Regions from separate parts of the uncultured Thermus sp. genome, predicted to be linked through region 2. Evidence: a T-box and tRNA genes for the amino acid it is inferred to sense, from the RefSeq annotation. Region 2 holds a T-box; the other holds one or more tRNA genes.
The links. The T-box of region 2 lies ahead of ileS (isoleucine--tRNA ligase). A T-box ahead of a tRNA ligase gene usually reads a tRNA of that ligase, here a tRNA-Ile.
Positions count from the first base shown of each region.

Region 1: it encodes a tRNA-Ile, which carries the amino acid that the T-box ahead of ileS (isoleucine--tRNA ligase) is inferred to sense. The anticodon was not compared.

Region 1 covers NZ_CALLUR010000174.1:83-7,121, reverse strand. The annotation lists gene Q0693_RS09720 (zinc-binding dehydrogenase) at 1-971, shown strand, start outside; gene Q0693_RS09715 (NAD(P)/FAD-dependent oxidoreductase) at 1,106-2,113, shown strand; gene Q0693_RS09710 (NYN domain-containing protein) at 2,180-2,728, shown strand; gene Q0693_RS09705 (hypothetical protein) at 2,732-3,751, shown strand; gene Q0693_RS09700 (DUF402 domain-containing protein) at 3,748-4,281, opposite strand; gene Q0693_RS09695 (DUF2892 domain-containing protein) at 4,308-4,499, opposite strand; tRNA gene Q0693_RS09690 (tRNA-Ile) at 4,586-4,662, shown strand; gene Q0693_RS09685 (tRNA-binding protein) at 4,744-5,073, shown strand; gene Q0693_RS09680 (SIS domain-containing protein) at 5,070-6,101, opposite strand; partial or broken gene Q0693_RS09675 (ATP-binding cassette domain-containing protein) at 6,177-7,039, shown strand, end outside.
Region 2 covers NZ_CALLUR010000031.1:68-9,242, reverse strand. The annotation lists gene Q0693_RS01650 (cation-translocating P-type ATPase) at 1-1,115, opposite strand, end outside; gene Q0693_RS01645 (metalloregulator ArsR/SmtB family transcription factor) at 1,147-1,506, opposite strand; gene pdxS (pyridoxal 5'-phosphate synthase lyase subunit PdxS) at 1,511-2,392, opposite strand; gene Q0693_RS01635 (peptidoglycan DD-metalloendopeptidase family protein) at 2,480-3,691, opposite strand; gene rho (transcription termination factor Rho) at 3,815-5,098, opposite strand; gene fsa (fructose-6-phosphate aldolase) at 5,095-5,766, opposite strand; T-box leader at 5,905-6,139, shown strand; partial or broken gene ileS (isoleucine--tRNA ligase) at 6,175-9,175, shown strand, end outside.

The sequences.
Region 1 (7,039 bases), on a different contig from region 2:
CTACCCCCGAGCCCGGCCCCAAAGAGGTGCGGATCCGGGTAAAGGCCGCAGCCCTCAACCACCTGGATATCTGGGTAAGAAAGGGGGTAGCCAGCCCCAAGCTTCCCCTACCCCACATCCTAGGAGCCGATGCCTCGGGGGTGGTGGATGCCGTGGGCCCCGGGGTAACCGGCTTTGCCCCCGGGGACGAGGTGGTGGTCAATCCTGGCCTCTCCTGTGGCCACTGCGAAAGGTGCCTGGCCGGGGAGGATAACCTTTGCGCCAAATACGAGATCCTGGGGGAGCACCGCTTTGGAGCCTACGCCGAGTACCTGGTGGTACCGGAGGTCAACCTTCTTAAAAAACCGCAAAACCTTTCCTTTGAAAAGGCCGCTGCCATCCCCCTCACCTTCCTTACCGCTTGGCAGATGGTGGTGGACAAACTCCAGGTGCGGCCCGGGGAGGATGTTTTGGTCATGGCCGCAGGTAGCGGGGTCAGCGTGGCCGCCATCCAGATCGCCAAGCTCTTCGGGGCCCGGGTCATCGCCACCGCCGGTTCGGAGGAAAAGCTGAGGAAGGCCAAGGAGCTGGGAGCCGACGAAACCGTAAACTACACCCATCCCGACTGGCCCAAAGAGGTGCGCCGTCTAACCGGCGGCAAAGGCGCCGACAAGGTGGTGGACCACACCGGGGCCCTTTACTTTGAAGGGGTGATCCGGGCCACGGCCAATGGGGGCAGGATCGCCATCGCCGGCGCTTCCTCGGGCTATGAGGGCACCCTTCCCTTCGCCCACGTCTTCTTCCGGCAGCTTTCCATCCTGGGCTCCACTATGGGCTCCAAAAGCCGCCTCTTCCCTATCTTGCGCTTTGTGGAGCAAGGCAAGCTCCGGCCCGTGCTGGGGCAGGTGCTTCCCTTAGAGGAGGCGGCGGAGGGGCACCGGCTTCTTGAGGAACGGCGCATCTTTGGCAAAGTGGTGCTCCAGATGGATTAGCCAAGGCAGAACCCAGGTCCTGCCTTAGGACCATAGGGAGAAGGTTATGGGATGGACCTAAGACCTTTGTCCCTTGCCGGAAGCCGCCCCCAAAGGGGCTTCCCTAAGGGTAGAATGCAGGGCGAGGTGAGGCCATGGAGCACACCGATGTGATCATCATTGGCGCAGGACCCGCTGGGCTTTTTGCGGGTTTTTACGTGGGGATGCGGGGGCTTTCCTTCCGCTTTGTGGATCCCTTGCCCGAACCCGGAGGACAGCTCTCCGCCCTCTATCCAGAAAAGTACATCTACGACGTAGCTGGCTTCCCCAAGGTGTACGCCAAAGACCTAGTCCAGGGCCTGGTGGAGCAGGTGGCTCCTTTTAACCCCATCTACAGCCTGGGGGAGCGGGCGGAAACCCTAGAAAAGGACGGGGATCTCTTCAAGGTGACCACCTCCCTCGGCAACACCTACAGCGCCAAGGCCGTCATCATCGCTGCCGGCGTAGGAGCCTTTGAACCCAGGCGTCTGGGAGCTCCTGGGGAGAAGGAGCTGGAAGGCAAGGGCGTCTACTATGCGGTGAGGAACAAGGCGGAGTTCCAGAACAAGCGGGTCCTGATCGTGGGGGGTGGGGATAGCGCCGTGGACTGGGCCTTGAACCTTCTGGGCACCGCCCGGGAGATCACCCTGATCCACCGGAGGCCCCAGTTCCGGGCCCACGAGGCCAGCGTAAAGGAGCTCTTGAAAGCCCATGAAGAAGGCCAGCTTAGGGTGCTTACCCCCTACGAGGTGCGGCGGATTGAGGGGAAGGAGCACGTGGAAAAGGCGGTGATCTTCCATAACGCCACCCAAGAGGAAAAGGAGCTGGAGGTGGATGCGGTTTTGATCCTGGCGGGCTACCTCACCAAGCTAGGGCCCTTGGCCAACTGGGGGTTGGAGCTGGAAAAGAACAAGATCAAGGTGGACACCACCATGGCCACCAGCATCCCCGGGGTCTACGCCTGCGGGGACATCGTCACCTATCCGGGGAAACTCCCCCTCATTGTGCTGGGCTTCGGGGAAGCCGCCATCGCCGCCAACCACGCCGCCGCCTACGCCAACCCCGCCCTTAAGGTGAACCCCGGCCACTCCTCGGAGAAAGCGGAGGAGAAAACCCCCGCTTGATAAGCGGGTAAGCCCACCCAGGGCCGTGGCTACCCCAGGGCCCTGGGTTGTTTTAAGATGGGGCATATGCGGGTTGCCCTTTTCATTGATGGCTCCTACATGTACCTGGCCACTAAACGGCTGGGTTGGAACGTGGACCACCGCCGGGTCCTCACCCAGTTCGCCACCCCCGAGCAGCTTTACAACGCTTTCTATTACGTCCCCATCACCGACCCTGAGGACGAGCGCCAGCAGCGCTTTATAGACGCCCTGGTCTTCATGGGCTACACGGTGCGAAGCCGCCTGGTGCGGGGGGACGCCCGGTTTGAAGCCATGATGGCCACGGATCTCCTCACCACTGCTCCCCGCTGGGACCGGGCCATCGTGGCCAGCGGCTCGGGAGACCTGGCCCATACCTTTGCCGCCCTTAGGGCCTTGGGAAAGGAGATCCATCTTCTGGGCGTCCACGAGCTGGCCGACCTCGAGCTCCGCAACCAGGCAGACCGCTTCCTCAACCTCCCGGAGTGGCGGGAGGTCTTGGAGAGAACCCTGGGGGGCCGCCGCACCTACGCCGGCTATCCGGTGGAGGCCACGGTGGAAGTCCCGCCCGCTCCCGTGAACGACCCCCAGCCCTAGCCCATGCCCCCGGGCCCCTGGGTTGTGCTGGCGTTGGCGGGCCTGCTTTTCCTGTTGCTCCCCCTTCCCCCTTCCGCACCTCCCTCCCCTAGCCTGCGGGACCTCCTTCCCTACCCCCCACGGCAAAGGGAAGCCTTGACTGGCCTTCACCTGGCGTTGAAGGCCAGCCTGCATCAGCTTCTGGGGAAAGAGGCGGCCCGGGCCTATGACCGGCTAATGCGCCTCGAGCTTAAGAACCAACGCACCGGTAAGCGCGCCGCCTTTTCCGATGGCCAAAGCGCCCTTCTGGCAGCCAAGCGCTGGGTGGAGGCCATCGGCCAGGCCCGACGAGGCCATAGGGTGAGCCTGGAGGGGCTGCCCACCGCTCCCCACCACGTCCTTCCCTATGCCCGGGAGATTCGCGCCGCCGCCTTTGCCCTAGGGCTCCCCTCCGGGGTGCTGGCGGCCATCGTGGACAACGAGCAGTACGGGGGGGACAAGGCCTTGGGGCTTTCCCGCGGGGTGCGGGAAGCAGCCGATGGGCTAGCCCAAGGCCTGGCCGAAGTCCAAGGCCACGCTCCTCTAAGCCGTACCCTGGGCCTGGCCCAGATGAGCTGGGAGGATGCCCTAAAGCAGGGGGACCGCCTGCGGCTTTTTGGGGCCTGGGACCCCGCTAGGCCCTTCCCCAAGACGGAGGCCGAGGCCAGGAAGGCCCTCGAGGACCCCTACCTAAACCTCCTCTTCACCGCAAGCCGCCTCCGGGGCTACTTTAACGCCCTCCTAGGCCTCCCCAAAGAGGACACCCGCCCCCTGGAGGATCCTTGGCTCTACTACCTGGGCCCCGCCTGGCACAACTACCCCCTTAGGGCCCAGAACCTGGAAACCTGGGAGGATAGCTTCCACGGTTTCTTCAAAGGCCTCCTCTACCAAGTGGTCCTGGAAGGGCGCTGGCACCTAGAGGGCCGCGCCCTCCTCCCCATTAGAGCTTGGGGGCCCGGGAATCAGGACCCCAGGCCCAGCCCCCTACCCAGCCTTACCCCCTAGATCCGCTCCAACCACGGAAGGGGTTCCCCCGGAGGCAAAACCGGCCAGCGGCCTTCTTCCATGTGGCGAAAGATGGCCAACACCGCCTTTTCCGCCTCTTCCACCCAAACCCTGGGATAAAGGGGGCGCTTTGCCTGGAACTCCTCCCGGTCAAAGACCTCACAGGTGTGGTCGGCCCGGCACTTCACATCCAGCTCGAGGTCATACTGGCAAAAGCCCCGTCCCGTCCACTCCGCTGGGGTTTGCACATTCCAGTAGTACTCCAAAACCCGCCCCTCCCGCACGTCCGGCCCCCCGGAGTACCAGGCCCCTGGGAAAAAGGCCACGTAGGCGTCGTGGTCCAGCACCACCCTCCTACCCTTGGCCACATGGTGGAAGGTTTCCCCTTGGGGCAAAAGGGTGAGGACCCCTTCGGGGCGCACCTCCACCACCCGGGCCTCCCAGAAGTAGTGCAGGCTATCCCCCGGGAACTTATAAAACTCCACCCGCACGAGGTCCCCGGGAGCAACCGGCCAGGGCAAGGCCCCCATTCCCCAAACCCCAAGGGCCCGGCGGTTTACTTCTTGGTGCTAATGCCCAGGACCTTGTAAAGGGCGCAGAAGCCGGTAACCGCCGTGAAGAGGAGGACCACCGCCACAATGCCCAGAATCCAGTTCCAAGGGGATGCCGACTGGAAGGCGAAGTAGAAGAGGACAAGGGCCAGGATAAACCGGATCACCCTATCGGTGGTGCTCTCGTTCACCGTCATGGCTCACCTCCGCTTCCACCCTACACCTCTAGGCCCCGGATATCTAGCCCTACCCCACCTGCTATGCTAATATAGCCTTCTGGCGGGGGCCGTTAGCTCAATCGGTCAGAGCGGCCGGCTCATAACCGGTAGGCTGCAGGTTCAAGTCCTGCACGGCCCACCAGCTCCAGGACGGCAAAACTCCCGCCCCCCTGCGGGGGCGGGAAAGCTTTTGGTACGGCAACCCTTCTGGCAGAATCAAAGCATGGACGCCCTGGAAGCCTTCCAAGCCCTGGATTTGCGCGTGGGCCGTATTCTTAAGGCCGAGCCCCACGAGAAAGCCCGCAAGCCCAGCTATAAGCTTTGGATAGACCTGGGTCCTTTGGGCATCAAGCAAAGCTCCGCCCAGATCACGGAACTCTACCGCCCGGAAGACCTCTTGGGCCGGCTGGTGGTGTGCGCGGTGAACCTAGGTACCCGCCTCATTGCCGGGTTTCCCTCGGAGGTCCTGGTCCTGGGGGCCAAGGATGGGGAGGGCCGGGTGGTCCTCCTCACCGTGGAGCGGGAGGTGCCCCTAGGGGAGAAGGTCTTCTAACGGGTCCGGGTCACCTTGGTGAGGTGCCGGGGCCGGTCCGGGTCCAGGCCCCGGGCCCGGGCCAAGGCCTCCGCCTTGGGGTAGAAGGCCTGGGCTAGGAGAAGAGGGGTGGTTTCGGGCTCAGAGGCCACAGGAAGCGCCAGGGGGGAATCCGCCAAGGCTAGGGCGTCGGGTTCAGGGGAGAGGACGAGAAGATGGGCTCCTTTAGCCCTTAGCCCCTCCAGGATGGCAAGAAGGGTATCCGAGGCCTCATCCTTTTGCACCAGGGCCAGCACAGGAAAGCCGGGCTCCAATAGCGCCTGGGGCCCATGGAGAAACTCCGCCGCCGAAAGCCCCTCCGCATGAAGCCCCGCCACCTCCTTGAGCTTCAAGGCCGCCTCGAGGGCCACGGGATAGGTGAACCCCCGCCCCAGGACGAAAAGGTTTTCCCCATCCTCCAGGTAATCCAGCTCCCCCGAGGTTTCCAAGGCCCGGTGCAAGGCCTCGGGTAAGGTGGGAAGGACCTGGCGCAGGCGGGATTCCTCCACCAGGTGGGCCAGGAGGTGAAGGGTGGCGGCCAGCATGGCGAGAAAGCTCTTGGTGGCGGCCACCGCCCTCTCCTCCCCGGCATGGAGGGGAAGGACCACCTCCGCCATTCGGGCCAGGGGGCTCTCCTCCCGGTTCACCAGGGCCACCGTGAGGACACCCTGCGCCCGGTAGGCGGCCACGGCCTCCAGGAGATCCGGGCTCTCCCCGCTTTGGCTGTAGGCCAGAAGGAGCGAAGGAAAGGGCACCCGGGGCCGGGCCCGGTAGAGGGTGAGGACCGAAGGGGCCAAGGAGAGGACCGGCCATTCCAGGCGGGCCTCGAGGAGGTACTTGGCCAAAAGGGCCGCGTGGTCGGAACTGCCCCGGGCCACGGTAAGGGTAAGGCTCGGTGGGCGCTTCCTCAGGAAGCGGGCCAGGCCCTGCACCTCACCCTCGTTCTCCCGAAGGAGACGCTCTATGACCTGAGGAGCCTCCTCCGCCTCGGCGCGCATCCAAGAGGCCATGAGTCCACTATAGGCCACGGGAAGCACCCCCCGGCCACCTGGTCCTTGCCAGAGGGTAGTGGTATACTTCCACGGATGGACCGCATCGTCATCCGGGGGGCACGGGAGCACAACCTCAAGAACATCAGCCTGGAGCTCCCGCGGGGCAAGTTCATCGTCATCACTGGGGTTTCCGGCTCGGGCAAGAGCACCCTGGCCTTTGACACCATCTACGCGGAAGGGCAACGGCGCTACGTGGAAAGCCTCTCCAGCTACGCCCGCCAGTTCTTGGGGGTCATGGACAAGCCCGAGGTGGAAAGCATAGAGGGCCTTTCCCCGGCCATCTCCATTGATCAAAAGACCACCAGCCACAACCCCCGCTCCACCGTGGGCACGGTGACGGAGATCCACGACTACCTCCGCCTCCTCTATGCCCGCATCGGCACCGCCTACTGCCCGGAATGCGGCCGCCCCATTGAGAAGCAGTCCGCCAGCGAGATCACCGACCGCCTCCTGCAAAAACCCCCGGGCACCCGGGCCATCCTCATGGCGCCCGTGGTGCGGGGAAGAAAGGGGGAATACCGCAAGCTTTTCCAGCAACTCCTGAAGGAAGGCTACGCCCGGGTGCGGGTGGACGGGGTCATCTACCTCCTGGAGGAGGCCCAGAACCTCAACCTGGAAAAGTACGAGAAGCACGATATAGACCTGGTGGTGGACCGGGTGGCCCTTAAGGAGGAGGAACGCCCCCGCATCGCCGAGGCGGTGGAGCTGGCCCTTCTTAGGGGCGAGGGGCTTTTGCGGGTCCTGTACCCGGATAGTGGCCAAGAGGAGCTTTACTCGGAAAAGTTCGCCTGCCCCGAGCATGGGAGCGTCCTGGAGGAGCTGGAGCCCCGCATCTTCTCCTTCAACGCCCCCTACGGGGCCTGCCCCGCCTGCTCGGGCCTGGGCTACAAGCAGGA
Region 2 (9,175 bases):
ACCCCGGCGGCGATCGCCGCCGGCACGGAAACCACCAAGGCACAGGGACAGGCGATGAGGAGGAGGGCCAAGGCCTTGTACACATGTCCTAGGAAATCCCCCTGGAAAAGGGGCAGGATGAAGGCCACCACACCGGCCAAGAAAAGCACCGCTGGCGTATAACGACGGCTAAAGGCGTCCACCACCCGCTCCACCTGGCTCTTCTTGGCCAAGGCCTCCTCGGCCATGCGCTCCATCTGGGCCAGGAAACCTTCCCTGGGCAGGCGCTCCACCCTTAGGACCAGGCTTCCCTCCACCAGGAGGCTACCCCCATAGACCCGGTCCCCTGTCCCCTTAGGCTGAGGCAAGGGTTCCCCCGTAAAAGCCGCCTCCTCCACAGCCCCTTCTCCCGCCAGCACCACCCCGTCGGCGGGGACCCGTTCCCCCGGGGGCACGCGCACCAGGTCCCCCACCTCAAGGGCGCTCAGGGGCACCTCCTCCAACCCGCCCTCCTTCAAGCGGTAGGCCCTCTGGGGAAGAAGCTCTCCCAAAGCAAAAAGGGCCTTTCTGGCCTGGGCCACGGAGTAGGCCTCCAGCACCTCCCCCACCAGAAAGAGGAAGACCACCAAGCCGGCCTCCGCCTCGGCGCCGATGAACAGAGCCCCCAAGGTGGCCACCGTGACCAAGGCCTGCATGCTGAAGGGGTTTTGCCGGAATAGGGCTGCCGCCCGACGGGCCAAGGGGAACACCCCCACCAAGGCGGCCAAAGCGTAGGCCCAGGTGGCCAAGGACGGTACAAAACGGGAACCCAAAAAGGCTCCAAGGAGAAGCCCTCCCGAAGCCAAGGCCCATGCCCAAGGCCCGGGAAGGCGGGGGTCCCAGGCCCCACTTTTCTTCTGTCCCCCGATTTCCGAGACCTGGGTTGGAACCAGGCGGTAACCCAAGGCGGCCACCGCCATCTCGGCTTCCTTCTCCGCCTGGGGAACCTCGAGGTGGAGATAGGCCTTCCCACTGGCAAAGCTCACCTCAGCCCGCACCACCCCGGGAACCCGGGAGAGGGCCTTCTCCACCTTCAAGGCGCAGTCGGCGCAGTCCATCCCTTCCACCTGGAACACGCGAACCCTGGGGGCCTCCATGCCCCCAGGGTAGCCTCGTTTGAGTGACTATTCAAGTATTCTCGGCCGCGTGCTCCAAAGCCCCATCCAGAAGCCGCTCCACATGCTCATCCGCCAGGCGGTAATAGACCTGCTTTCCCTCCCGGCGGAAGGCCACCAGCCTAGCCTGGCGTAGGAGCCTAAGCTGGTGGCTTACCGCAGAAACCGAAACCCCGGCCAAAAGGGCTAGGTCGCACACGCAAAGCTCCCCCGCCGCCCTCAAGGCCAAGAGAAGGCGCATCCGGGTGGGATCGGCCAAGGCCTTGAGGAGGAGAGCGGCTTCCTTAAGCACCGCCTCCTGCGGCAAGCCGGCACGGGCCTGGGCCACCCGCTCGGGGTGGATCTCGTAGACCCCGCAGACCGCCTTGGCCATGCCCTCACCAGCCCCGCTTGGCCAAGCGCTCCTCCTCCTTAAGCTGGTCTAGGTTGATGCCCACCATGGGCTCACCCAGGTCCTCGGAAACCTCGGCCAACACCTCGGGGTCGTTAAAGTGGGTCACCGCCCGCACGATGGCCCGGGCCCGCTTCCTGGGATCACCGGACTTGAAGATGCCGCTACCCACGAAAACCCCATCCATCCCCAGGTGCATCATCAAGGCGGCGTCGGCGGGGGTGGCGATGCCGCCAGCGGCAAAGTTCACCACCGGGAGGCGGCCATGCTCATGGACCCAGCGAACCAGCTCCAAGGGAGCCCCGATCTCCTTGGCGTAGGCCACCAGCTCGTCCTCCCTCAGGGATTGGACGTAGCGGATCTGTTTCCACATGGTGCGGGCGTGGCGCACCGCCTCCACCACGTTGCCCGTACCCGCCTCCCCCTTGGTGCGAATCATGGCCGCCCCTTCGGCGATCCGCCTCAGGGCCTCCCCCAGGTCCCGGGCCCCGTTCACAAAGGGCACCTTGAACTTCCACTTGTCAATGTGGTGCTCCTCGTCCGCAGGGGTAAGGACCTCGGACTCGTCAATGAAGTCCACCCCGATGGCCTCGAGGATCATGGCCTCCACGAAGTGGCCAATGCGCACCTTGGCCATCACGGGAATGGAAACCGCCGCCATGATCTCCTTGATCACCTTGGGGTCGGACATGCGGGCCACGCCCCCCTGGGCCCGGATGTCGGCGGGCACCCTCTCCAGGGCCATCACCGCCACCGCTCCCGCCTCCTCGGCGATCACCGCCTGCTCGGGGGTGGTCACGTCCATGATCACCCCACCCTTGAACATCTCGGCGAAGCCGGTCTTGATCTGGAAGGTTCCCTTCTCCATCCCGTCCTCCATCCTCCAGCTTACCGCCCAGAGGGTCAAGCCAAAAGAAGCCGGGGGCCCAAAGGCCCCCGGTCCGCTCACGTACGCCTAAGGGAGGTAGGCCAAGGGGTTACGGGCCACCCCGCCCACCCGTACCTCAAAGTGCAGGTGGGGACCCGTGGACCATCCCGTGGAGCCCACGTAGCCGATTACCTGCCCGGCCTCCACCCACTGGCCAGGCCGCACCGCGATGCGGGACATGTGGGCGTAAAGGGTTTCCACCCCCCCTCCATGGTCCAGCACCACGTGGAAACCATAGCCCATGGAGCTCCAACCCGCCACCTCAACCTGGCCCGCCTTGGCGGCCACGATGGGGGTACCATAGGGCGCTGCCAGATCAATCCCCGTGTGGTAGCGCTGGAAAGCCCCCCGCTGGCCAAAGTAGGTGGTGATGCGGAACCCCGAAAGGGGCCAGCGCATGCCCCCCTCCTGGTAGCTCACCCGGCGCACCTGGGGCTGTTGGGTCTGGGCGCGCCGCACCTCCCGTGTACGCTGCTGAGCCAAAGCCCGTTGCTGGGCCAAGGCCTGCTGCCGTCGCCTCTCCTCCGCTAGGCGCCTAAGCTCCTCCTGGCGGCGGCGTTCCGCCTCGAGGCGCGCCTTGCGCTCCTCCTCCTGCTTGGCCAAAAGGCGCTGGTAGGTGGTCTTGGCCTGGATACCGGGCAGGAGTACCAAATCGCCAGGGCGAAGCTCTGTGGGGTTCTCCACCCCATTGGCTCGGGCCACCTGCACCGGAGAAAGGCCAAAGCGGGCTGCTAGGTCCACCAAGGTTTCCCCCTCGGGCAAGGCCACCAGCAAGCCCTTGGCTTTTTTAGGAACGTACAAGACACCACCTGCTACCAAGCGATCCAAGCTCTCCAAAGAGGGATTGGCGGAAACCAGTTCCAGGATAGATATTCCAAACCGGCTAGCCACGCTTTGCAGGGTATCTCCCGGGCGAACGCGGTAGGTCTCCACTCCAGGAGGTATACGGGGAGGACGTTCCTTTTCGGCCGTCAGCGGGATAAGAATCCGCTGCCCAGGTTGCAAGCGGTCGCTTTGCAAGCCGGTGGACCACATGATGTGCTTGGGGTCTACCTCATAGCGGGCGGCGATCCCCGCCAAGGTATCCCCAGGCTTGACCACGTAGAGAACCCACCCCTTATTGGCCGCCCGGCCCACCTCCACCGTGTTCTCGGGAAGGGGAAAGGGGCTAAGAACAGGCAGCTTAGCGAAGGCCAAAGAGGAAACCAAAAGCCATAAACTTCCCCATATTCCCCGCAACGCTCACCTCCAAACGAACCTAACCCCAACCTCGGGGGGATTATACCAGGGGCAAGCGGGGCCAATGCAAGGGGCAAAGGACCCTGGGGGGCGGAAACCCCGCCCCCCAGGGAAGAATCCCGCCTAGCGGGCAGCCAAAGAAGCCAGAAACTCCTTGTTGTTCTTGGTGCGCGCCAAGCGGGCGAGGAGCATCTCCATGGCCTCCGCCGGATCCATGTCCGCCAAGACCTTGCGCAAAAGCCACATCTTGTGGACCACCTCCTCACCCAACAGGAGCTCCTCCCGACGGGTACCGGACTTCAGGATGTCTATGGCCGGGAAGATGCGGCGCTCCTCGAGGCGACGGGAAAGGTGGAGCTCCATGTTCCCCGTCCCCTTGAACTCCTCAAAGATCACATCGTCCATGCGGCTTCCCGTCTCCACCAAGGCGGTGGCCAGGATGGTGAGGCTACCCCCGCCCCGGATGTTGCGGGCTGCCCCCAGGAAACGCTTGGGGAAGTAGAGGGCCGCGGAGTCCAAACCGCCGGAAAGGGTGCGGCCCGTGGGCGGGGTCACCAGGTTGTTGGCCCGGGCTAGGCGGGTGATGGAATCCAGAAGGATCATCACGTGCCCCCCTTCCTCCACGATGCGCTTGGCCCTTTCGTGCACGAACTCCGCCACCCGGATGTGGTTCTGGGGCGGCTCGTCAAAGGTGCTGGCGATGACCTCGGCCCCCTGGACGCTTTCCCGGAAGTCCGTGACCTCCTCCGGCCGCTCGTCAATGAGGAGCACGATCACCCTGATGTCGGGCTCGTTCTTCAAGACGGCGTTGGCAATCTTCTTAAGCAGGGTGGTCTTACCCGCTTTGGGCGGGGCCACAATCAGCCCCCGCTGGCCCCGACCAATGGGGGCAAGAAGGTCTATGACCCGGGTGGAGAGCTCATCCGGGGTGGTTTCCAGCCGGATCTGCCGGTCGGGGAACTGGGGGATGAGCTCGTCAAAGCGGGGCCGGTTCCTGGCCGCTTCGGGGTCCAGGTCGTTCACCGCCTCCACCTTAAGGAGGGTGCCGTAGCGCTCGTTCTCCCGGGGCGGCCGTACCCGGCCCACGATGTAGTCCCCGCTTCTTAAGGCATACTGGCGAATGAGCCCGGCGGACACGATGGCGACCCTGGATTCCAGGTTGTACAGGTTTTCGGTAATGAAGCCATACCCATCCGGGCTGATCTCCAGGTACCCCTTGACCAGCTGCAAGCCCTCCCCCTGGGTCTGCCGTTCCAGGAGGGCCATGATGAGCTGGTCCTTCTTCATGCGCTTGTAGTTCTCGATCCCCGCCTCCTGGGCCAGGAGGTGCAACTCCGGCAGGATCTTGGCCGCAAGTTCCTGGTACGTCAGGGGCGCTTCTTGATGGATCTCCGCTTTTCTCCTCATGGCTTGACCTTCTCCCAATCCTCCATAAAGCGCTTAAGACCTATGTCCGTAAGCGGGTGCTTGAGCAGCTGTTTGAACACCCCGTAGGGCATGGTGGCGATGTCTGCCCCCAAAAGGGCGGCCTCCGTAACATGACGGGGGTGGCGGATGGAGGCGGCGATGACCCTCACCGGCAGGTTCTGCACCTGGATCAGCTCCACAATCTCCCGCAACAACTCTCCCCCATCCCAGGAGATATCGTCCACCCGCCCCAAAAAGGGGGAGACATAGCTTGCCCCTGCCCGGGCCGCCAGCAGAGCCTGGTTGGCGGAGAAGATCAGGGTCATATTAACCTTAACCCCTTCAGCGGCAAGCCGCTTGCAGGCCTTCAAACCCTCCTCGGTGGTGGGCAGCTTAACCACAATCTGGGGGTGGATGGCCGCAAGCCGCCGTCCTTCCGCCACCATGGCCTCCGCCTCCAAGGTGGTCACCTCTGCGGACACGGGCCCCTTCACCACCTCGCATATGGTCCGTAGGTGGGCGAACAAAACCTCCTCCGTCAGCTTGGCTCCGCGACCCGCATACTCCTTCGCCACCAGGGTGGGGTTGGTGGTCACCCCGGAGAGCACTCCCCAAGCAGCGATCTCCCGTATCTCCTCCAAGTTGGCGGTATCCAAGTACAGCTCCATGAGCACTCCTTTTGTCGGGAAGCGGACCGGCTTAGCTCGATTCTAGCAGACCCAACCGGGGCGTTGTCAAGGAAGGGGAAGGGCTGCTAGGATGGGCTTAGCCGCCAACGGGGGATTTTACCCCAGGAGGCGGTAGCTGTAAAGGCGAGGATGGGGAGAGTACCCCTTTCCAATAGCCCCAAGCGAGCCGGGGAGGGTGGAAGCCCGGTGGTGAGGAAAGGTGGGAAGATCACCCCGGAGCCGCGGGAGGAAAGGGGCTAAGGCCCTGAGTAATGCCCGCCGGGTGCGCCCGTAATCGCGCCAATGAGAGCCTGGAGGCTTCCTCCAGGAAGCGCGGTGGTACCGCGGAAGCCCTTGCGCTTTCGTCCGCGCCCAAAGGGCGCGGGCGTTTCTTTAAGGGAGGAAGGCATGTTCAAGGAGGTCGGCGAACCCAACTTTCCCAGGCTGGAGGAAGAGGTTCTGGAGTTTTGGAAGCGGGAGAGGATCTTTGAAAGAAGCGTGGAAAACCGCCAGGGGAGGCCCCGTTACACCATTTACGAAGGCCCCCCCACCGCCAACGGCATGCCCCACGTGGGCCACGCCCAAGCCCGCAGCTACAAGGACCTTTTCCCCCGCTACAAGACCATGCGGGGCTACTACGTGCCCCGCCGGGCCGGATGGGATACCCACGGCCTTCCGGTGGAGCTGGAGGTGGAGAAGAAGCTAGGCCTTAAAAACAAGCGGGAGATCGAGGCCTACGGCATTGAGCGCTTCAACCAAGCCTGCCGGGAGTCGGTCTTCACCTACGAGAAGGAATGGGAAGCCTTTACGGAGCGCATCGCCTACTGGGTGGATCTCAAGAACGCCTACGCCACCCTGCACCCCACCTATGTGGAAAGCATCTGGTGGAGCCTGAAGAACCTCTTTGACCGGGGGCTCCTTTACCGAGACCAGAAGGTGGTGCCCTACTGCCCCCGGTGTGGCACCCCCCTTTCCTCCCACGAGCTCTCCCTGGGCTACAAGGAGATCACCGACCCCTCGGTCTACGTGCGCCTGCCCCTTCGGGAACCGGGGAAGGTGGGGTTAGAAAGGGCCAGCCTCCTCATCTGGACCACCACCCCCTGGACCCTGCCCGGAAACGTGGCGGCGGCGGTCCACCCGGAGTTCACCTATGGGGCCTTTGCCGTGGGGGAGGAGGTGGTGATCCTGGAGGAAACCCTGGGGCGCCAGCTCCTGGGCGAGGAAACCCCTATGGTAAAGACCTTCACGGGAAGGGAACTGGAAGGCCTGGCCTATGAACCCCCCTACCCCCAGGTCTTGCCCAAGGGGTACTTCGTGGTCCTGGCGGAGTACGTGAGCCGGGAAGACGGCACGGGCATCGTCCACCAGGCCCCGGCCTTCGGCGCCGAGGACCTGGATACGGCCAGGGCCTACGGCCTCCCCCTCCTCAAGACGGTGGACGAGGAAGGGAAGCTCCTGGTGGAGCCCTTTAAGGGCCTCTTCTTCCGCGAGGCCAACCGGGCCATCCTAAAAGACCTCCGCTCCCGGGGCCTCCTCTTTAAGGAGGAAAGCTACCTCCACAGCTACCCCCACTGCTGGCGCTGCTCCACCCCCCTCATGTACTACGCCACGGAAACCTGGTTCATCCGCAATACCCTTTTCAAGGAGGAGCTCATCCGCAAGAACCAGGAGATCAACTGGGTCCCACCCCACATCAAGGAGGGGCGCTACGGGGAGTGGCTTCGGAACCTGGTGGACTGGGCCCTAAGCCGCAACCGCTACTGGGGCACACCCCTTCCCATCTGGGTCTGCGCCACCTGCGGGAAAGAGGAGGCCATCGGCAGTATCCAAGAGCTTAGGGAAAGGGCCACCCACCCCCTCCCCGAGCCCTTTGATCCCCACCGCCCCTACGTGGACGGGGTGGAGCTTGCGTGCACCTGCGGGGGCACCATGCGCCGGGTGCCCTATGTCATTGACGTCTGGTACGACTCCGGGGCCATGCCCTTCGCCTCCTTGCACTACCCCTTTGAAAACCAGCTGGAGTTCCAGGAGGCCTTCCCCGCGGACTTCATCGCGGAGGGCATTGACCAGACCCGGGGCTGGTTCAACTCCCTGCACCAGCTTGGGGTGATGCTCTTCGGCTCCATCGCCTTCAGGAACGTGATCTGCCACGGCCTCATCCTGGACGAGAAGGGACAGAAGATGAGCAAGTCCAAGGGGAATGTGGTGGACCCCTGGGACATCATCCGGGAGTTCGGGGCGGATGCCTTAAGGTGGTACATCTACATCTCCGCACCCCCGGAGGCCGACCGCCGCTTTGGGCCCAACCTGGTGCGGGAAACGGTGCGGGACTACTTCTTAACCCTGTGGAACGTGTATAGCTTCTTCGTGACCTACGCCAACCTGGACCGGCCGGACCTCAGGAACCCGCCTCCCGTGGAGAAACGGCCCGAGCTGGACCGCTGGCTCCTGGCGCGGCTTCAGGACCTGATCCAAAGGGTGACGGAGGCCCTCGAGGCCTACGACCCCACCCAAAGCAGCCGCGCCCTCCGGGACTTTGTGGTGGAGGACCTCTCCCAATGGTACGTGCGCCGGGGCCGGAGGCGCTACTGGAAAAACGAGGACCCCCTGGACCGCGAGTCCGCCTACGCCACCCTGTACCAGGCCCTGGTTACCGTCAGCCAGCTTTCCGCCCCCTTCACCCCCTTCCTGGCCGAGGTGCTTTGGCAGAACCTGGTGCGCCCGGTCCACCCTGAGGCCCCTCTTTCCGTGCACCTTTCCGACTGGCCGGAGGTGGACCCGAAGCTTCTGGACCAGGAGCTGGTGGCCAAGATGCGGGCGGTGCTCAGGGTGGTGGACCTGGCCCGTTCCGCCCGGGCCAAAAGCGGGGTCAAGACCCGCATCCCCTTACCCCTTCTTCTGGTCACCGCCCCTAGCCCCTGGGAACGGGAGGGCCTACGCCACTTCGCCTCCGAAATCGCCGAGGAGCTCAACGTGAAGGAGGTGCGGGTTTTGCAACCTGGGGAGGAAGTGCTCCGCTACCGGGTCCTGCCCAACCTGAAGCTGCTGGGCAAGAAGTACGGGAGGCTTCTCCCCAAAATCCGCGAGGCCCTGGAGAAGGAGGCCTCCAGGGTGGCCCAACGGGTCCTCAAAGGGGAAAGGGTGCCCTTAACCCTGGAGGGCCAGGAGGTGGTCCTGGAGCCGGAAGAGGTGCTCCTCGAGGCCCAGGCCCCCGAGGGGTATGAGGCCCTGGAGAAGGAGGGATACGTGGCCGCCCTGGAGGTGCGGGTCACGGAGGAGCTGAAGCTTGAGGGGCTGGCCCGGGACCTGATCCGCCACCTGCAGCAAACCCGCAAGGAGATGGGCCTCAAGGTTTCCGACCGCATCCGGGTGGGCTACGAGGCGGAAGGCGCCTACCTGGAAGCCTTGA